Regions from separate parts of the Streptomyces sp. NPDC059874 genome, predicted to be linked through region 2. Evidence: riboswitches for the same ligand, from Rfam matches in the RefSeq annotation. Region 2 holds a riboswitch; the other holds the start of a gene.
The links. A riboswitch is a leader RNA that binds a small molecule or an ion and turns the genes downstream of it on or off. The one in region 2 is predicted to bind guanidine.

Region 1 (10,168 bases), on a different contig from region 2:
TCCGTCGCGCAGAACGTCGCGGTCATGCAGAAGGGCCGCATCGTCCACGAGGCGGCCTGCGCGGAATTCCGATCCAGTCCCGAAGACAGGCGGCGTCTGCTGGGCGTCGACTGATCGAGCGGACGCATCCTACGAGACGAGCCCCGAACCGGGGCTCGTCTCGTAGGCGTTTCCCGATCGTCAGAGACCCGACGCCCCGTGCCAGATTCGACGGGACGCCGAGAGCGGGTCCTCGACGACCGACGGTTCGGTGTCCCAGAGGCGGGTCGCCGGCCGCTGCGCGGTGAAGGGCGCCCAGCCGGGATCCCCCGACGCGGCGAAGGAGATCCAGGAGGCGCGGAGCCGTTCGGACAGGCGCGTGAAGTCCTGGGACGGGACCTTGCCGCCGAACAGGAAGCCGGCCAGAGGCCCTCGCGTGTGGCCGAAGGTCGCCGGTATGTCCACGGTGTGACAGGCGCCGAGGGCCCCGCCGAAGGCCGGACTGTTCCACGTGAAGTCATAGAGCCACGTCCGTCCGCCCGACGCGGCGTGTGCCTCGGCCAACCACGTCGCGGGCATCCGGAACAACGCGTCGGAGAACATGGTGACGTACAACTGGGAGTCGCTCAGCTCCGGATGGGCGGCGCGGTAGTCGGCCGCGGCCTGCCGGCCCAGCCGCAATCCATCGGCGACGGTACCGAGGTCGAGGTCGCGGATCTTCGCCGAGGGCCGCGCCGGCCCTCGCGATGCCCGATCGCGGAATCCCGCGCGCGCCGCCGCGAGCATCATGGGCACGGCCTTGACCATGGCGCCGAGTTTGATCTTGACGAGGCCGCGATCCATGGCGAACAGGGTGAACTCGTCATGCGTGTAGCCGGAGATCAGGTCGACGTCACGTGCGCACCCCGAACGGAGGGCGAGCCATGGCTTGTCGACCACGGTGACGCCGTCGATGACGGGCGAGAACGCGGTGATGGCCTCGGGAGTCGTCCACTTCGCCGGATCCTCCCTCATCGCGGACAGAGGCTCGTCCTGTACCGCCAGTAGGGCTTCGGGGGACACCGAGGCCAGACCGTCGAGGCCCACGCCGACCGCCTCCGCGATCGTCGCGGCGATCCTCCGGGCTTCCTCCTCGGGCAGGAACCGCCCGGCCATGCTCTGGACGATGGCCCGACGGAACAGCCCGCGCGCGGCCGGTGCGGACAGCAGGGCGGCGACGGACGCGCCTCCGCCGGACTCGCCGAATATCGTCACGTTGTCCGGGTCGCCGCCGAAGGCGGCGATGTTCTCCCGTACCCATGTGAGTGCGGCGGCCTGGTCGAGGAAGCCCCGGTTGGCGGGTGCCCCCGGTACGTAGCCGAACCCCTCGAATCCGACGCGGTAGTTGAACGTCACCATGACCACGCCGCCCCGGGCCAGCACCTCGCCGTCGTAGCTCGGATCGGCGCTATGGCCCGTCTTCCACCCCCCGCCGTAGATCCACACCATGACCGGCAGCCGGTCACCGGCGCCCCCCGGGGTCCAGACGTTCATGCTGAGGCAGTCCAGGCCGTCCTCCGGCCGCCAGGCCGAGGGCATTCCGGGAAGCAGCGGCAACTGCGGCGGCGCGGCGCTGAAGGACGTGGCCGGACGGACACCGTCCCAGGCGGGGACCGGAGCCGGCGCCCGGAACCTGAGGGGCCCTTCCGGGGGGAGGGCGTAGGGAATGCCCTTGAAGACCGACAGCCCGTCCTCGGCCGTGCCTTCGACCTTGCCGGTGAGGGTCTCGATGACAACACCCATGGGGGTGGCTCCTTTCAAGTGGAGAGTCTGAGGACCGCGTCGAGCAGGCATTTCCCGCCGAACATCAGGTCGGTGATCCGGGCATGCTCGTCAGGTGCGTGGATGAGCCGCATGACGTCCGCGTCGCTCGCGGAGGGAAAGAATCCGACGACCTTCGTGTCGGGGAGGGCGCGGGCGTCCGTGGCGGCCGGATTGATGTACGGCAGCACCCGCGCCCCCGGTTCGTGGGCCGCGACGGTCTCGCCCAGCACCCGCAGGAGCTCCGGGGCTTCCTGGCCGGCGCGGCTCACCCTGCCGTGCAGCAGCGACACCTCGACACGGTCCCCGAGGGCCCTTTGGACCTGCGCCACCCACTGTTCGGGCCGCTCGCCCGGAAGCAGACGCCCGTCCAGCACCACGCCCGCTTCCACGGGCACCACGTTCTGGCGCTGCCCCGCGGACAGCACGGTGGGTGTGGCGGTGTTGTGCAGCCCCGCGACGACGAACTCCCGCAGGACGGGATCGATGGGCAGGCTGTTCGCACGGGCCCAGGTGGGGTCCTTCAGCAACTGGCCGATCGCCTCGGCGCCCGGGCCCGGGTGCAGGTCCGCCAAGGTGGCGAGCATGCGCCGCGAGGCCGGACACAGCACCGACTCCGGGGCGAACGCGCGCAGCCTCAGCAGCGCCTCGGCCAGCGTGAAGACCGCCGACTCGGAGCGCGGGACCGAGGCATGGCCGCCCGGCCCGCGAGCGGTGACCCGCATCCGGGCACTTCCCTTCTCGGCCACCTGGACGGTGTAGACGGGGCCGCCGGGCGTCACGAAGCGCTGGCCGCCGCCTTCGTTGAACGCGAACTCGGCCTCGACGAGGCCGCGGTGGTGCTCCCACAGCCAGTACGCCCCCAACCGGCTGCCGGCCTCCTTGTCGGCGGTGACCACCAGCAGCACGTCCCGCCGCAGCGAGATCCGGTGCGCGGCGAGGAGTTGCATGATCAGCAGGCTCGCGGCGATCTGGCCCTTCATGTCGAGTGCCCCGCGGCCCCACACACGGCCGTCGGCCACCTCGCCCGAGAAGGGGGGACGGCTCCATCCGCTCGGCCCCGCGCCGACCACGTCGGCGTGGCCCAGCAGCATGAGCGGCGGATCCTGTCCCGTCCCGGGCAGCCGGGCGACGAGGTTGGCCCGTCCGGGCTCGGACTCCAGGATCTCGTGTGCGATACCGGAGCGGGACAGCTCGCGGGAGAGGTGGCGGGCGACGGCGATCTCGTTGCCCGGAGGGTTCGAGGTGTCCAGGCGGATCAGCGCCGAAAGGTGGTCTACGAGGTGTCGTTCCTGGTCGGCCCAGGAGAAGGGCAGCGACATCGGCTGAGGCGAGGTGGGCATCTACGCTCCGGAGCGCGCCGAAGAGGGAGGGAGGAGGTCGTGGCGGGAGGCGTACGCAGCCGTGTCCCCCCAGGGAGGGGCGCGGTCATCCGGAGCCCCGTGGCTTGAATGGGGTGCCGTTGGTGATGTTACACGTGTAACTTACCGGATGACCGGACCGATCGTCCCTTGGAGGTTTCGCTCATGGCTCCTTCTTCCGATCAGAACCTGTTCTCCGCGCTCGGTCGAGTGGTGGTGCTCGTCGCGGATGCCGAGGCCGCCCTGGATTTCTACCGGGACGTCCTGGGCTTCTCGGTCCTGCACGATCAGACGGCCGATGGTTATCGCTATCTGCACATCGGTCTGCCCGGCCAGGCGCACGTGGGCCTCTGGCTGATGCCCGCGACCACGGCGTGGGAGCGCGACCTGATCGGCCGTCAGTGCGGTGGTCAGCCCCTGCTCGTTTTGTACACGGCCGATGTGGAGCGGACCGGCAGACACCTTCGCGATCACGGCGTGCGGGTGTGGGGCGAGCGGGAGGAGGACGAAAGTCGTTCCCTGCACTTCGCGGACCTGTACGGGAACGTCATCGTCGCGGCGCAGCCGGTCGTGCGATGACGACCGCCGACGAGTATGAGAAGCACGTCGCGGAAGCCCTACGGGCCACCATGTCGGGCTGGGACTTCAGTTGGCTGACGGGCCGGGCGGACGGCGAGGGCCCCTCCTGGGACTACGAACGGCACGCCCGCGCCCTGCTCCCGAGCGCGCGCAGCCTCCTGGACATCGACACCGGCGGCGGTGAACTCCTCGCCTCGCTCACCCCCCTGCCGCCGCGGAGCGTGGCCACCGAGAACTGGCCGCCCAACCTCCACCCGGCCCGGCAACGCCTCTCCCCGCTGGGGGTGGAGGTCCACCGCGCATCGGGCTCGAACCTGCCACCCGGACCCTTCGACCTGATCCTCAACCGGCACGGAGCGCTGGACGCGGCGAGCATCCGCACCGCACTCGCGCCGGGCGGCCGACTCCTCACCCAGCAGGTGGGCAGCCGCAACCAGCTGGAACTGAACGAAACCCTCGGCATCCCCTCACCGGCCGACCCCGACACCTGGACCCTGGGCGTCGCCGTACGGGCACTGGAAGGCGCGGGCCTTCACGTGACCACGGCGCGCGAGGAGATGAGCCGCTACACCTTCCACGACATCGGAGGGGTGATCTTCCAACTGCGGGCCATTCCCTGGCAGTTCCCGGGGTTCGAGCCCTCCGAGCACGAGCCCGCGCTACGCCGACTCGATCAGCGCATCAGAATCACAGGCGGGTTCACGGTGCACGACCACCGGTTCCTGATCGAGGCGCGAGCACGACCGTGAGGACCGAGTCGAATGCCGCGCTGCCCGCCGCGCCGCGTCCCCCGCCGCCGGGAAGTCAAAGTCGCCAGTACGTACCCGTACGGGAGTCGACGTGCACCACGTGCCGGCCGACGCGCACCACGTGGTGGTCCGGACCGGACCAGGAGCCGGTAGCGCCGTCGGCACCGGGCAGTGGGGTCCAGACCTCCAGGAAGGTGCTGCCGTCCGGGTTGGTACCCCGCTCGACGAGATGGGCACCCTCCCACCGGAAGGTGCCGGCGTCTTCGCCGGGCTCGCCCGTGAGGTGGTGGAAGTGCACCTGGGAGCCGTCGAAGGACGTCGTACCGGCGAAGCCCCGACTGTCGGCGTAGTACCGGCCGGCCTGCAGCCACACCACCTCACGGTCTTCGAGGAGGGGCCCGCCGTCGCGGCTGATGCCGCGCCGGAGCCAGGCGCCGTGCTCGGGCACCGGGACGCCGGGGCCGCCGGGAAAGCGGCCCGTCGGTTCCGGCTCAGGCCCGGTCATCGGCGGCGGTGTCGTCCACGGCCAGGAGCGTCAGCGGTACATTGCCGCGTACGGCCTGCGAGTACGGGCAGACGGCGTCGGCCCGGTGCAGCAGGGGCTGGAGGTCTGCCGCCCGCCACCCCGGCAGGCTGACGGTGAGGGCCACCGCGAGGCCGTAGCCCGCCGGCGTGTCCGTGGTGCCGAGCTGCACTTCGCAGGCCACGCGCGCGGCGGAGGCGTCCGCCCCGAACTCGGCGGCGACCTCCGCGAGCGCGGAGGTGAAGCAGGCGGCGAAACCGGCCGCGAACAGCTGCTCGGGGTTGGTGGTGCCGGGCACCTTCTTGCGCGGCGGGGCGAGGCGGACGTCCAGGCGCCCGTCGTCCGTGCGGACGGATCCGGTACGGCCCCCGGCGGCATGCGCGGTCGTCCGGTACAGGCTGCGGGTGAGTGGCACGGTCATGGCGTTCGGCCCATCTTGCTCGACGAGGACGCTGCCCGGGTGCGGACAGCGGACGGCGCTGCTCGTGCAGCACCTCGCGCGTCGTCGTGCGTAACCGGGTACGGCGCATCTCGTCCGGGGCCTTGGATCCGGCCGCCGGACAATCTAGCAACCGGCGCGGCGGGCCGGGGCCTCGCTCATGGTGAGGTGCCTCACCCGCTGCCGGCCCCGTCGCGAACCGAGGACGCCGGCCGGCGCAGGGTGCGGTACGCCCCCGGAGGCATGCCCTCCCACCGGGTGAAGGCACGGACCAGGGCCGTCGCGCCGCTCAGGCCGACGAGGGGCGCGATCCGGTCCAGCGGCAGGGGCGTGGTCTCCAGCAGTCGCCTGGCCCGGCCGTGGCGGGCGGTGTCGAGGAGCGCGCGCCACGACGTGCCCTCCGCGTGCAGGGCCCTGCGCAGCGACCGGACGCTGAGGTTGAACTCCTTGGCGGGGCCCTCGGGGCCCGCGTCCTCGAGCGCGGCGTGCTCCAGCCACCGCCGCACGCGCTCGGCCACGGTCGCGGCACTGGACAGCCGGTGCAGGAGCCGGTCGGCGTAGGTCCGGTGCAGGGCGTTGAGCGCCGGATCGTAGAGGGGGCGGCGCCTGTCGAGGTCCTCGTTGGACACCGTGATCGCGTTCTCCGGGGCGTCGAAGGTGACGGGGCAGCCGAGGACGCGGGCGTAGGGCTCCGGCGAGCCCGCACGGGGGTGGGCGAACGACACGGCCAGGGGCGCCCAGTCGTCGCCGGCGATCCAGCGGCCCGCCCGCACCATGCTGCTGACGATCGCCTCCACCTGCTGGGGGTGCATGGCCGCCGGGTCGACGGTCGGCCGGTAGCAGACCCGGCCGGCGTCCCCGCGGCGGTCCAGGGTCACCGTGCCCGCCTGGCTCACCAGGGGGTGGTAGCGCTCGGCGGCCTGCGCGGCGTCCGCGAGGCTGGCGCAGGTGAGGACGAGGTGGCCCAGGATGTGCAGGCCTTCGGGCCGGATGCGGTCGCCCACGAGGAGCCCGGTGTGCGGGCCGGAGTCCCGGGCGCCGAGCACCTCGTCCCACAGGGCGCGCATCTCGCCGAACTCGAGCCGGTCCGTGGGCAAGGCCCAGGAACCGGACCCGCCGGCGCCCTCCGCCGTCGCGTTCAGGACGGCGAGGGCGTAGCACGCGGTGACGGAGGGCGGCTCGATGGTGGACACGGCCGCCAGTCAATGCGGGCGCACCACCCCCGTCAACACCGTCGGCGACGCGGCCCATGGGAGCGGGTTCGGGGAGTCAACGGATTGGCCGCAGGAGTGAATGACGGCGACGCGGGCCGCTCCTAAGGTCGGCCTTCGGACACCGAGGGGATCAGGGGCCATGGAGCACCGGGGAAGCGTGCTGCCCTGATCACCACCGCTCAGAGGAGTACGCCCGTGATTCTCTTCCTGCTTCCCGCAGGCGACTACGACCCGACCGAGGCGGCGGTGCCCTGGGCCGCACTGCGGGACGCCGGCTTCGAGGTGCGGTTCGCGACCCCCGGCGGGAAGGTCGCGTTCGCCGACCCCAGGCTCACGGACCTCGGCTTCTCCTGGCTGTCGCCCTGGCTGATGACCCGCCGCGCCGAGCTCGCCGCCTACCGGCGCCTCACCGACGACCGCTGGTTCCTCGCCCCCTCCTCGTACGCCGATGTCGACCCGGCCGAGATCACGGGCCTGTTCGTACCCGGCGGCCACGCCGAGGGCATGCGGACTCTGCTCGAGGACGCCACCGCCCAGCAGTTGTTCGCCCGGGTCTTCATCCAGGGCCTGCCGGTGGGGGCCGTCTGCCACGGCGTGCTGCTCGCCGCGCGGGCCAAGGATCCCGCCACCGGGCGCTCCGTCCTCCACGGCCGGCGGACGACGGCCCTGACGTCCCTGCTGGAGCTGACCGGTTGGAACCTCACCCGCCTCTGGCTCGGCCGCTACTACCGCACGTACCGCACCACCGTGCAGCAGGAGGTCACGGCGGCGCTCGCCGATCCGAGCCATTTCCTCGCCGGCCCACCGCTGCCCGTCCGCGACACCGCGGCCCGGCCGGGACGGGGCTTCACCGTCAGGGACGGCAACTACGTCTCCGCGCGGTGGCCCGGCGACTGCCACCGGCTGGCGGCCGAGTACCTGGCCCTGGTCCGTACCCATGCGGCGGGAGCGGTGCACCGATCGGGTTGAGCCCGGCCCCCACATCGCGCGGGCCGGCGGCCGAAGACCATCTCCGCAGTGTCATGAACGCTTCGTGAAAGGGATGGGGATGAATCGACGAAGAGCCTTCGGGCGAAGCCGGTACCTCTTGACCGGCCTGGTCCTCGCGATGGTCACCCTGATGCTCGGCCCGGCGGCCACCGGCGCGTCGGCGGGCCCGCAGTGGTGGGAGCCCGTGGCGCGGCCGGCCCCGGACTCGCAGGTCAACGTCACGGGGGAGCCGTTCACCGGGACCGACGCCCAGGGCCGGGTCCGCGGATACGTCGACGGGCACGTCCACCTGATGTCCAACGAGGGCTTCGGGGGACGGCTGGTCTGCGGCAAGGTCTTCTCCACGGCGGGGGCGGCGGACGCCCTCAAGGACTGCCCCGAGCACTACCCCAACGGCGTCCTCGCCCTCTTCGACATGATCACCAAGGGCGGTGACGGCCGGCACGACCCGAACGGCTGGCCGACGTTCCGCGACTGGCCGGCCCACGATTCCGCCACCCACCAGCAGACCTACTACGCCTGGGTGGAGCGGGCCTGGCGGGGCGGCCAGCGGATCCTGGTCAACGACATGGTCACCAACGGGGTCATCTGCTCGCTCTACTTCTTCAAGGACCGCGGCTGCGACGAGATGACCGCGATCAGGCTCCAGATCCAGAAGACGTACGAACTCCAGGACTACGTCGACGCCATGTACGGCGGCGCCGGCAAGGGCTGGTTCCGGGTCGTCACCGAGCCCGACCAGGCACGCAGGGTCATCCAGGAGGGCAAGCTCGCCGTCGTCCTCGGGGTGGAGACCTCCGAACCGTTCGGCTGCAAGCAGGTGCTGGACGGCGCCCGCTGCACCATGGCCGACATCGACCGCGGCCTGGACGAACTGCACCGGCTGGGCGTGCGCAGCATGTTCCTGTGCCACAAGTTCGACAACGCCCTGTGCGGCGTCCGGTTCGACTCGGGCACCCAGGGCATGGCCATCAACGTCGGCCAGTTCCTGTCGACGGGCACCTTCTGGAGCACGGAGCCCTGCCCCGGCCCCGAGCACGACAACCCGATCGGCTGGGGGCTCGCCGCAGGCCTGTCGGCCGAGGATTCCGCCACCACGCCGGCGGAGGCGGAAGCCAGGATCCGGGGCGCCCTGCCGGAAGGGGTCGAACTGCCGCAGTACGGCGCCTCCCTGCAGGCGGCGCAGTGCAACCGGCGGGGCCTGACCGCGCTGGGCGAGTACGCGGTGCTGGGCATGACGAAGCGCAACATGATGCTGGAACTCGACCACATGAGCGTCAAGGCGGCGAACCAGGCGCTGCGCGTGCTCGAAGCCGAGCACTACTCCGGTGTCCTGTCCACCCACGGCTGGATGGACGACAACTGGACCGAGCGGCTCTACCGCCTGGGCGGCTTCATCACCGGCCACATGTACGAGGCGCCCGCGTTCACCGCCGAAGCGCGCAGGCACGCCGCCCTGCGCGCCAAGTACGGCGCCGGGTACGGGATCGGCACCGACATGAACGGCTTCGCCTGGCTCCCCGGCCCCCGGGCCGCCGCCGGGAACCCCGTCCGCTACCCCTTCCGCAGCCCCGACGGCGGCTCCGTCCTCGACCGACAGGTCACCGGCTCACGCGTCTGGGACGTCAACACCGACGGCGGCGGCACCCACTACGGCCTCGTCCCGGACTGGATCGAGGACATCCGGGTCACCGGCGGCCAGGACGTGGTGGACGAGCTCATGCAGGGCGCCGAGGGCTACCTGCGCACCTGGGAGCGCAGCCGCGGCCACACCACGCCCTACGCACCGCTGGTCCGCGGCTACCGCCCGCACGCCGGGCACCTGGCCTCCTCGCGCCCCCTGCCCGCCGGGTTCACCCACGAGGGGGTCTGGAAGGTGCTGCGGGACCCCGCGCCCGGCACGGTCCGGCTCTACGAGTGCAAGGTGGCGAACCACTCGCTGCTGACCCGTGATCCGGGGTGCGAGGGCCAACAGCCGCTCGGCGCGGTCGGATACGTGTACACCGGGGCGGTGCCGGGCTCGGTGCCCCTCTACCGGTGCCACATACCGTCGATCTTCGACCACTTCGTCTCCAACAGGGCCGACTGCGAGGGGCCTTACGTGAAGGAGGGCCTGCTCGGCCACGTCATGCCGGTGGCCGCGCCCTAGGGCCTGTCGTCAAATTCCCGTCTGCCCCGCGACGTCTGGCACGCACTCTCGCCGCACCGGGCGAAAGCCCAAGTACGTCCAGTACGAGGGCTTCCGCCCGGCACGCCGAGAGCACGCACCAGACGCCGCGGGGCCGCCCTTCGGGCGACGACGGGAATTTGACGACAGGCCCTAGGCCCTGTCGGCGAAGCCAAGGGTGCCCCCGGCGCGTGCGACCCGGGGGAGCCCGTGGGGCGAACCGGTTCGCGTCAGGCGCCGGCGGACGCCCGCCGGATCGCGTCGAGTGCGCGCGTCACGTCGTCGTCGGTCGTCGACCAGTTGCTCACCGAGATGCGCATGACGCGTCGCCCGCGCCACGTGGAGCCGCTGATCCACGTCGTGCCGT
Region 2 (10,168 bases):
GAACCGGACGCACCAGCATCGTGTCGAGCGAACCGTCGCGGATCCGCGCCCCGATCCGGTCCGTATTGCCGAGCAGCAGGTCCGCCAAGCCCAGGGAAGCCGAGCAGGACCCGTACAGCAGGGCGATCTCGGGCAGCGTGAAACCGCCCAATACGTCCACGTGGGAGAACATGATGTAGATCGCGACGAAGTCGAGCAGTGTGATCGCCGCGTTCCCGAACGCCGACAGGAGGAACGACGTCCGGTACGTCATCGTCGAGCGGATCCACATCGCCACGATCAGCCCGTAGCCCCGCACCCCCTCCACCGCCCGGCCGCGCCGCCGCCCCACGACCGCGGCAGCGCCCGGCTCCCGCTCCCGGCCCGCGACCACCGCCTCAGCCACCCTGGACCACCACCTTCCGCGTCGCCGCCGCCTGCAACAGCCGCCCCGCGCCCAGCAGTACGAGCGCCCACCCGGCCTGGAACCCCAGCGCCTCGGCCGCACCGCCGGCCCCCGCGTGCTTGCCCATCAGCACGTCCACCGGCACCTGGAGCATCGCCGACCACGGCAGCACCCGCACGAACTCGCCGAAACCGCCCGGGAAGACCGTCAGCGGCAGCAGCATCCCCGAGAAGAAGATCGAGACGACCGTGGCCATCATGTTGATCCCCGAACCGTCCATCAGCCAGAACGCCACCATCCCCAGCAGGTAGCGCACCGCGAAGCTCACCACCAGACCGAGCGCCACGGACACCAGGAACAGCAGCCAACGCACCGGTTCGTCGGGCAGCGCCAGCGTGAACACCAGCGAACCCGCCAGCAGCGGGACCACCCCCCGCCCCACCAACTGGAAGGCGGCCCGGCCCATGTCGGCGGCCAGCCACCACATCTGAAGGTCCGCCGGCCGGTACAGGTCGACGGCGATGTCACCCGTTCGGACCCGCTCCTGGATCTCTTCCTGGAAGCCGCCCCCGATCAACGCCCCCGCGGCGAGCAGCGACTGGCTCACCCACACGAAGGTCAGGGCCTGCGCCTGGTCGTAGCCCCCGAGCCCGGGGCGCTCGCCCCACAGCGCGATGTACGTGTACGCGACGATGAAACCGAAGACGGTGTTGGTGAACACCCCGGCCGCCGTCGCCGTCCCGTACGTGGCGTAGCGCCGGAACCCGCCCGCCGCGACCGCCGGATAGAGGCGCATGCGCCGATGTGCTCGCCGACGCGCTTTCTGCCGCACCGTATCCCTCCCTTTCCCAGGTCGTTCCTACGTCGGCCAAAGCGCGCGAGCTTAGTGCGGAGGGGCGATCCACGCGACCGATTTACGCCCGTCCGGAGCGTAATCAGCGGCCATCGGGTAGACACCATGAGGTACAGAAGTGGATATTTCGCACAGCGCCGAGGAGCCCCTGGAGATGAGCGACCAGTCACCACCCCCGGGCTGGACCCCTCGCGACCCGGACTCGCCCGACGAACGGCAGCCCCCACGGGCCCAGCAGCCCGCCAACCCTCCCGGACCGGGAAAGAAGCCCCGCCGCAAGCGCACCGGCTGGCGGCGCCTCGTCCCCACCTGGCGCATGGTGCTGGGCGGCGTACTCCTCCTCGTCCTGCTGCTCGTCGGCGCCCTCGTCGCCGGCTACCTGCTCGTCGACATCCCACCGGCCAACGCCGCCGCCACCGCGCAGTCCAACGTCTACCTCTACTCCGACGGCTCCCAGCTCGCACGCGACGGCGAGGTCAACCGCGTCAACGTGCCGCTCTCGCAGATCCCCCGGACCGTCCAGGAAGCCGTACTCGCCGCCGAGGACCGGGACTTCTACTCCGAACGGGCGGTGGACCCCAAGGCGATGCTCCGCGCCGCCTGGAACACGGCCACCGGCAAGGGCACCCAATCCGGCTCCACCATCACCCAGCAGTACGTCAAGAACTACTACCTGGGCCAGGAACAGACGATCAAACGCAAGGTCAACGAGTTCTTCATCGCGATCAAACTCGGCCGCGAGAAGTCGAAGAACTACATCCTGGAGGGGTACCTGAACACCAGCTACTTCGGCCGCAACGCCTACGGCATCCAAGCCGCCTCCCAGGCCTACTACGGCAAGGACGTCGGCAAACTCACCACCGCAGAGGGCGCCTACCTCGCCACCCTCCTCAACTCCCCCAGCGCCTTCGACGTCGTCTCCCACCCCCAGAGCCGCGACCGCGCCCTCGCCCGCTGGAACTACGTGCTCGACGGCATGGTCAAGAAGAACTGGCTGCCGGCCGCCGAGCGCGCGGCCACCCGGTTCCCCGAACCGGGCAAGGTCCGCCCCGCCGCCGGACTGTCCGGGCAGCGCGGCTACCTCGTGGAAGCGATCAAGGACTACATCGCCGAGCACAAGATCCTCGACGAGAAGACCCTCGCCGAAGGCGGCTACCGGATCACCACCACCATCGACAAGCGCCGCCAGAACGCCTTCGTCGAAGCCGTCGACGCCCAACTCGTCGGCAAACTCGACCCGGAAGCGCGCAAGGCCGACCGCCTCGTCCGCGCCGGGGGCGTCTCCATCGACCCCGCCACCGGCAAGGTCGTCGCCATGTACGGCGGCATCGACTACACCAGGCAGTACGTGAACAACGCGACCCGCCACGACTACCAGGTCGCCTCCACCTTCAAGCCCTTCGTCTTCGCGGCCGCCGTCGAGACCGACTCCCGCACCCAGGACGGGCGCCGCATCACCCCCAACACGATCTACAACGGCGACAACAAGCGCCGCGTGGTCGGCACCCGAATCCCCTACGCCCCCGAGAACGAGGGCCAGGTCTCCTACGGGAACATCACCGTCAACACCGCCACAGACCTCTCCGTCAACGCCGTCTTCGCCCAGATGGTCGTCGACGTCGGCACGGCGAAGGTCAAGAAGACCGCCGTCGACCTCGGCATCCCCGAAAACACCCCGAACTTCGTCCAAGGCCCGGCCATGGCACTGGGCACCCTCCAGGCCAGCGTCCTCGACATGACACAGGCGTACGCGACCCTCGCGGACCACGGCCGCCGCACCCCGTACACCTTCCTGGAGAAGATCACCAAGGAGGACGACACCATCGGCCTCCCCGATCGCACCCCCACCCAGGCCATCAGCCGCGAGGCCGCCGACACCACCACGTCCATGCTGGTCAGCGTGGTCGACAACGGCACCGGCACGGCGGCCCTGGCCGCCGGCCACCCGGCCGCCGGCAAGACCGGCACCGGCGAACTGGACCGCTCGGCATGGTTCGCCGCCTACACCCCGGACCTGGTCACCGTGGTCTCCATGATGGGCCAGGACCCCGACACCGGAACCCTGCAGTCCCTGTACGGCGCCCTCGGCGAGGCCCGCATCGGCGGAGGCGGCTACCCGGCCCGCATCTGGGCCTCCTACACGAAGACGGCCCTCGAGGGCACCGACCCCGTCGACTTCGACCTCGAACTCCAGCCGGGCGCGGCCCAGCCCCCGCCCTCCCCGAGCTTCGAGCCGTTCCCGCCGGAGGAAACCCCGGAAGAGCCCTTCCCGAGCCGCCCCGGCCGCCCGACCCGCCCGACGCGCCCCGACCCGAATGGCGGCCAGGACAACGGGGGCCAGGACAACGGGGGCCGGACCAACGGGGGCCAGAACCAGGGCGGCCAAACCAACGGAGGCCAGAACAACGGAGGCCAGACCCAAGGTGGCCAGACCAACGGCGGCCCCACCGAAGGCACACAGGGCGGCACCACCACGGGCACCCAGGGCGGAACGACACAGGGAACCGACGCCGAAGCGGGCGCCGACGCGGGAGCGGCGGGCCGGCGCCCGCCGTCCGCGTTCCTGGAATGACCTAGTGCCCCGAGGTGGCCTTCAGCCCCACCACGGCCACCAGCAGCAGACAGATGAAGAAGATCCGGGCGGCGGTGACGGGCTCACCCAGCACCGCCATGCCCAGCACGGCCGCACCCGCGGCGCCGATGCCCACCCACACGCCGTACGCGGTACCGATGGGCAGGCTCTTCGCGGCGTAGGACAGCAGCACCATGCTGGCGACGATCCCGGCGCCCGTGAACACACTGGGCCACAGCCGGGTGAAACCTTCGGTGAACTTCATGCCGATCGACCAGCCGACTTCGAGCAGACCGGCGACGAGAAGAAGAACCCATGCCATGACGGCACCTCCGAGCGACGAGACATCCAGCGATACGGGGTGCGTCGTCTTGTCGTTCACCCGGTACGGCGCGTCTCGTCGGGGTTCCCCTCCACCGTAGCAAAGGGCGACGAAAAGGGCCGGTGACCTCCGCCACCAGCCCTTTCCTAGAATTCCTACAGGTACAACCCGGTGGAGTCCTTCGACCCCTCCAGCCGCTCCGCGGCCACCGCGTGCAGGTCCCGCTCGCGCATCAGCACGTACGTCGCACCCCGCACCTCGACCTCGGCCCGGTCCTCGGGGTCGTACAGCACCCGGTCGCCCGGCTCGACGCTGCGTACGTTCTGCCCGACCGCGACCACCTCGGCCCAGGCCAGCCGCTTGCCCACCGCGGCCGTCGCCGGAATCAGGATGCCGCCGCCCGAGCGGCGCTCCCCCTCCGGCAGGTCGGACTTCACGAGCACGCGGTCGTGGAGCATGCGGATGGGCAGCTTGTCGTGGGTGGTGTTCTCGCTCACGCCTCGAACTTACCTGCCCGCGCCGACCGTGTACTCCGGAGGGTCATCCCCGCCGACGGCGCGCCGAGACGACGAGCAGCCCCACCAGACCCACCGCGAGCAGCGCGACGGGCACGACCCGCTCGAAACGCGGGGCCCCGTCCTCGTGACGCAGCCCGGCCTGCACGTCGGTCACGCACCGGTTCACGGCGGCGAAGGCCCGCCCGGCGGTGTGATCGACGGTCGAGGCGACCCTGGCCTTCGCGTCCCCGATGATCGTCCTCGGGTGCATCCGCACCCCGATCTCGTCGAGCGTCTCGGCGAGCTGCTCGCGGCGGCGGACGATGTCCGCCTCGATCTGTGCGGGGGTCCTGGCTTCGGGCACCGCGCTGCCTCCGTCGTCTTGTCGTGTCTGGCGTGGGACGTAGTCCCCCATGCGCAGTCTGTCAGTTTAGTCTCGTGGCATACCTATACCGATGCCCTCCCGAGGAGACTCCTGACTTGGCTTCCCCCTCCCTAGAGGGAGGGGATTCCCACCCTCGCGGGTGAGGTTTCCTGCTTCGCCGCGGACCGCCCCAGCCGAGAGGAGGACTCCCGTCGAGGTCTTACGCCCGCTCCACAGGCAGCAACCGCCAGCCCGGCGGCCAGAAGATTGATTGCTGCGTTCTCGTCCCGGTCGTGGGTCGTCCCGCAGCTCTCGCACGTCCATTCTCGGACGTTCAGGGGCATCGCCTCGGCAATCGCCCCACATGTCGAGCACAGTTTGGAGCTGGGGAACCACCGGTCGACGATGATCAGCTCGCGTCCGTACCAGGCCGTCTTGTACTCCAGCATTCTGCGCAGCTCGCGCCAGGCCGCGTCGGTGATGGCCCGGGCGAGGCTGTGGCTCTTGAGCATGTTGCGGACGGTGAGTCCCTCGATCACGAGCGTTTGGTTTTCGCGCACGAGTCGAGTCGTCAGTTTGTGCAGGTGATCCTTGCGGCGGTCGGCGATCCGGGCATGGATCCTCGCCACCCTGACGCGGGCTTTGGCCCGGTTGCTGCTACCCCTTTCCTTCCGCGACAGCGCCCGCTGGGCCCGGGCCAGACGCTCTCGATCCCTGCGCTCGTGCTTCGGGTTGGCGATCTTCTGTCCGGTGGACAAGGTGACCAGGGCTGACAGCCCGGCATCGATGCCCACCGCGTTCGTGGTGGCGGTCATGGGCTTGGGCGTGTCCTCGCACAGGAGGGACACGAACCAGCGCCCGGCACTGTCACGGGACACCGTCACCGTGGACGGCTCCACTCCCAGGGGCAGCGGGCGCGACCACACAATGTCCAGAGGCTCCGCCACCTTCGCGAGCACGAGCCGACCGTCGGCGTAGCGGAACGCGCTGCGCGTGTACTCGGCACTCGCCCGGGACTTTCGCTTCGACTTGAAACGGGGATACCGAGCTCGCTTCCCCCAGAACGCCACAAACGCTGCCTGCACATGTCGCAGCGCCTGCTGCAAGGGCACCGACGACACCTCAGCCAGATAGGCCAGTTCCGTGGTCTTCTTCCAGCGGGTGAGCAGTGCAGACGTCTGCCCGTAGCCCACCCGCTCCTTGCGCGCCGTCCACGCCTCGGAGCGGGCGGCAAGAGCCAGGTTGTAGACCTTCCGCACGCAGCCAAACGTGCGAGACAGCTCAGCCGCTTGCACGTTGGTCGGATAGAAGCGGTATTTGAATGCCCGCTTCACGGAAGAAGAAGCCCCCACACCCCGGACGCTAGGGTCGGTCACGATCCGAACACAAGCGCAGGTCATAGCATCACCTAGCGACACCCCGCCGCAACGCGGCTTCTGGCCCGAGATGCGTTTGCCCCTCCGGCTTGAGCCGGAGGTTCCAACCGAGGAGATTGAGATGAGCGAGCGACTGCAGCCGGGCGACACCGCCCCCGCCTTCACCCTGCCCGACGCGGACGGCAACGAGATCTCGCTCGCCGACCACAAGGGCCGCAAGGTCATCGTGTACTTCTACCCCGCCGCGCTGACGCCGGGCTGCACGAAGCAGGCCTGCGACTTCACGGACAACCTGGACGTACTGGCCACGGCCGGCTACGACGTCATCGGCGTGTCCCCGGACAAGCCGGAGAAGCTGGCGAAGTTCCGCGAGAAGGAGCACCTGAAGGTCACCCTGGTCGGGGACCCGGAGAAGGAGACGCTGACCGCCTACGGCGCCTTCGGCGAGAAGAAGCTGTACGGCAAGACGGTGACGGGGGTCATCCGCTCCACGGTGGTGGTGGACGAGGAGGGCAAGGTCGAGCACGCCTTCTACAACGTCAAGGCCACGGGCCACGTAGCCAAGATCATCAAGGACCTGGGCATCTGAGTCCCACTCCGCCCGAGCGGCCCGCACCTAACTCGGCGCGGGCCGCCCGCGCCCCAACTGCCACTCCCTGACGGACACCTGGTGCCGGAATCGTCGCCCCAAACCTGCCGCCCACCCCGGCCGCCCCGTAGACTGAAGCCAACCCAGCCGGGCACGATGTCCGAATTGGGCTATATGTCGCGGTTGTGGTGGAATTGGCAGTCACGTTTGGTTTAGGTCCAAATGGGTTAATACCCGTGGGGGTTCGAGTCCCCCCAACCGCACGTCACGTCGAAGGCCCCGTACGCAGATGTCGCGTACGGGGCCTTCGACGTTTTGGGGAAGCGTCAGCCCAGCAGTTCCCGGACCACCGGGACCAAGGCCCGGAACGCCTGCCCCCGGTGGGAGATCGCGTTCTTCTCCTCCGCCGTCATTTCCGCGCACGTCCGCGACTCCCCCAGTGGCTGGAGGATCGGGTCGTAGCCGAAGCCGCCCACCCCGGAGGGGGTGTGGCGGAGGGTGCCCAGGAGGCGGCCTTCGACCACGCGCTCCGTGCCGTCCGGGAGGGCCAGGGCCGCCGCGCAGAAGAAGTGGGCGCCGCGGTGGGCTGCGTCGATGTCCGCGAGTTGGGCCAGCAACAGAGAGAGGTTCGCGGCGTCGTCGCCGTGGCGGCCCGCCCAGCGGGCGGAGAAGATGCCGGGGGCGCCGTTCAGGACGTCCACGCAGAGGCCGGAGTCGTCGGCGACCGCCGGGAGGCCCGTGGCCTGGGCGAGGGCGTGGGCCTTGAGGAGGGCGTTCTCGGCGAAGGTGACGCCGGTTTCCTTGACGTCCGGGATCTCCGGGTACGCGTCCGCGCCGACCAGCTCGTGCGGCAGGCCGGCGTCGGACAGGATGGCGTGGAGTTCGGAGACTTTGCCCGCGTTGCGGGTGGCCAGGATCAGACGGCTGGGCGTCGTGGGCGTCGAGGTCATGCCCCCCATTATCCCGGCGTGCAGACCTTCGAGAGCTCGGAGGCGGCGTCGGCGACCGGCTTGATGTCCGGGTTGGGGTTGCCCTGTTCGATGGCGGTGCGGACGTTCTTGACCGCCGTGGTCATCGAGTCGATGGCCTTGCCCAGGTCGGTGTTGTCCGTCTGGTCGCCGATCTTCTTGAGGTTGGCGTCGATCTGGTTGAGCGCGTTCTGGGCGTCCTGCGGGCTGTTGCCGGCGTTGGACACCGCCTCGGAGAGGTCGGTCACGCCTTCCGTGATGGCGACCGCCGTGTTCGCGCAGTCCATCGCCGTGGAGATCGCGTCACAGGAGGTGAGAGCCGGGACGGTGAGGGCGGCGGCCAGGGCCACCGCGGCTATGCGGAGCTTCATCTTCGGGGTCCCCCAAGGACTTGGATACGTGGACGGGCGCACGGTTGTGACACCGTGCGCCCGTACCCTGCCAGACGCGGAACGGGGCGCCTACAGTTCCAGCGCGCTCAGCTGGATGGCCTGGAGGTCCGCGCAGCCGCCGGCGGCGAGGTCCAGGAGGGCGTTGAGTTCCTTGCGGTCGAAGGGCTCGCCTTCCGCCGTGCCCTGGACCTCGACGAAGCGGCCGTCGCCGGTGCAGACCACGTTCATGTCGGTTTCCGCGCGCACGTCTTCCTCGTAGCAGAGGTCGAGGAGCGGGACGCCGTCGACGATGCCGACGCTGACGGCGGCGACGGTGTCGGTGAGCGGCTTGCGGCCGGCCTTGATGAGCTTCTTCTTCTGGCCCCAGGCGATGGCGTCGGCGAGGGCGACGTAGGCGCCGGTGATGGCGGCGGTGCGGGTGCCGCCGTCGGCCTGGAGGACGTCGCAGTCGAGGACGATGGTGTTCTCGCCGAGGGCCTTGTAGTCGATCACGGCGCGCAGCGAGCGGCCGATGAGGCGGGAGATCTCGTGGGTGCGGCCGCCGATCTTGCCGCGGACGGATTCGCGGTCGCCGCGGGTGTTGGTGGAGCGGGGCAGCATCGAGTATTCGGAGGTGACCCAGCCTTCGCCGCTGCCCTTGCGCCAGCGCGGGACGCCTTCGGTGAAGGAGGCGGTGCAGAAGACCTTGGTGTCTCCGAAGGAGATGAGGACGGAGCCCTCGGCGTGCTTGCTCCATCCGCGTTCGAGGGTGACCGGGCGGAGCTGTTCGGGCGTACGGCCGTCGATGCGAGACATGGCTCCGAGCCTAGTCCCTGCGCGGGAACGCGAAGACCCCGCACGGGTGCGTCCGGTGCGGGGTCCTCGGGGTTCGGCGGCCTCAGTGGGCCTGGCTCACATCATGTCTTCGATGTCGGCGGCGATCGGGTCGGCGTCGGTGCCGATGACGACCTGGATCGCGGTGCCCATCTTGACGACGCCGTGGGCGCCGGCGGCCTTGAGGGCGGCTTCGTCGACCTTGCTCGGGTCGATGACCTCGGTGCGCAGGCGGGTGATGCAGCCCTCGACCTCTTCGATGTTCTCGATACCGCCGAGCCCGGCGACGATCTTCTCAGCCTTGGTGGCCATGTGTTTCTCCCTGAGTGATACGAAGAACGAGTCTCGGCGGCGCCGGTGCCCGGCGGCCGGTACATGGACTACCACCGGTCCGGTCCGTTTTGTCACGGTAACCCACGGTTGGCCCATCTACGCGAGCGCGCGTCCACCTTGTGCCGAATCATGACGATCAGCAGCAACCTGCCCACAACTGGTCTACACCAGTGTGCCGCACGTGCCGCGACAGCCAAAAACGGGCCGGTCAGGGAGGACGCGGATGAGCGCGAGCAGCGCCGCAGAAGTGCCACAACCGAAGTGGTGGAACGGCTTGTTCCAAGGGCTGCAGAAGATGGGGCGGAGCCTCCAGCTGCCGATCGCCGTCCTGCCCGCGGCGGGCATCCTGAACCGGCTGGGTCAGCCCGACGTCTTCGGCGACGACGGTCTCGGCTGGACGAACGTGGCCAAGGTGATGGCCGGCGCGGGCGGCGCCCTGCTCAACGCCGACCTCGGCCTGCCGCTCCTCTTCTGCATCGGCGTCGCGATCGGCATGGCCAAGAAGGCCGACGGCTCGACCGCCCTCGCGGCGGTGGCGGGCTTCCTCGTCTACCGCGGGGTGCTGCACGCGTTCCCCAAGGACTGCCCGACGGGAACCAAGGACATCGGGGGCGGCTGCCTGGGGCAGGGGGACGCGTTCGCGGAGTACACGTTCCAGAATCCGGGGGTCTTCGGCGGCATCGTCATGGGCCTGTTGTCCGCCT

Region 1: it holds a riboswitch for guanidine, as region 2 does, so the genes downstream of both, ACFV9H_RS02430 (Ohr family peroxiredoxin) here and ACFV9H_RS24755 (multidrug efflux SMR transporter) in region 2, are expected to answer to the same signal.

Annotation. Positions count from the first base shown of each region.
Region 1 is NZ_JBHWJY010000003.1:8,249-18,416, reverse strand. Features, by position in the region: gene ACFV9H_RS02460 (ABC transporter ATP-binding protein) at 1-114, shown strand, start outside; gene ACFV9H_RS02455 (carboxylesterase/lipase family protein) at 181-1,761, opposite strand; gene ACFV9H_RS02450 (M20/M25/M40 family metallo-hydrolase) at 1,776-3,122, opposite strand; gene ACFV9H_RS02445 (VOC family protein) at 3,291-3,719, shown strand; gene ACFV9H_RS02440 (class I SAM-dependent methyltransferase) at 3,716-4,468, shown strand; gene ACFV9H_RS02435 (hypothetical protein) at 4,524-4,973, opposite strand; gene ACFV9H_RS02430 (Ohr family peroxiredoxin) at 4,960-5,412, opposite strand; guanidine-III (ykkC-III) riboswitch at 5,488-5,549, opposite strand; gene ACFV9H_RS02425 (AraC family transcriptional regulator ligand-binding domain-containing protein) at 5,604-6,623, opposite strand; gene ACFV9H_RS02420 (type 1 glutamine amidotransferase domain-containing protein) at 6,840-7,613, shown strand; gene ACFV9H_RS02415 (hypothetical protein) at 7,693-9,783, shown strand; gene ACFV9H_RS02410 (pyridoxal phosphate-dependent decarboxylase family protein) at 10,032-10,168, opposite strand, start outside.
Region 2 is NZ_JBHWJY010000046.1:2,479-12,646, forward strand. Features, by position in the region: gene ACFV9H_RS24740 (ABC transporter permease) at 1-385, opposite strand, end outside; gene ACFV9H_RS24745 (ABC transporter permease) at 378-1,181, opposite strand; gene ACFV9H_RS24750 (transglycosylase domain-containing protein) at 1,393-3,810, shown strand; gene ACFV9H_RS24755 (multidrug efflux SMR transporter) at 3,812-4,132, opposite strand; guanidine-III (ykkC-III) riboswitch at 4,171-4,243, opposite strand; gene ACFV9H_RS24760 (co-chaperone GroES) at 4,288-4,629, opposite strand; gene ACFV9H_RS24765 (DUF3618 domain-containing protein) at 4,673-4,993, opposite strand; gene ACFV9H_RS24770 (RNA-guided endonuclease InsQ/TnpB family protein) at 5,125-6,345, opposite strand; gene bcp (thioredoxin-dependent thiol peroxidase) at 6,491-6,958, shown strand; tRNA gene ACFV9H_RS24780 (tRNA-Leu) at 7,138-7,221, shown strand; gene rdgB (RdgB/HAM1 family non-canonical purine NTP pyrophosphatase) at 7,285-7,908, opposite strand; gene ACFV9H_RS24790 (hypothetical protein) at 7,917-8,297, opposite strand; gene rph (ribonuclease PH) at 8,388-9,113, opposite strand; gene ACFV9H_RS24800 (glucose PTS transporter subunit EIIB) at 9,210-9,560, opposite strand; gene ACFV9H_RS24805 (PTS transporter subunit EIIC) at 9,688-10,168, shown strand, end outside.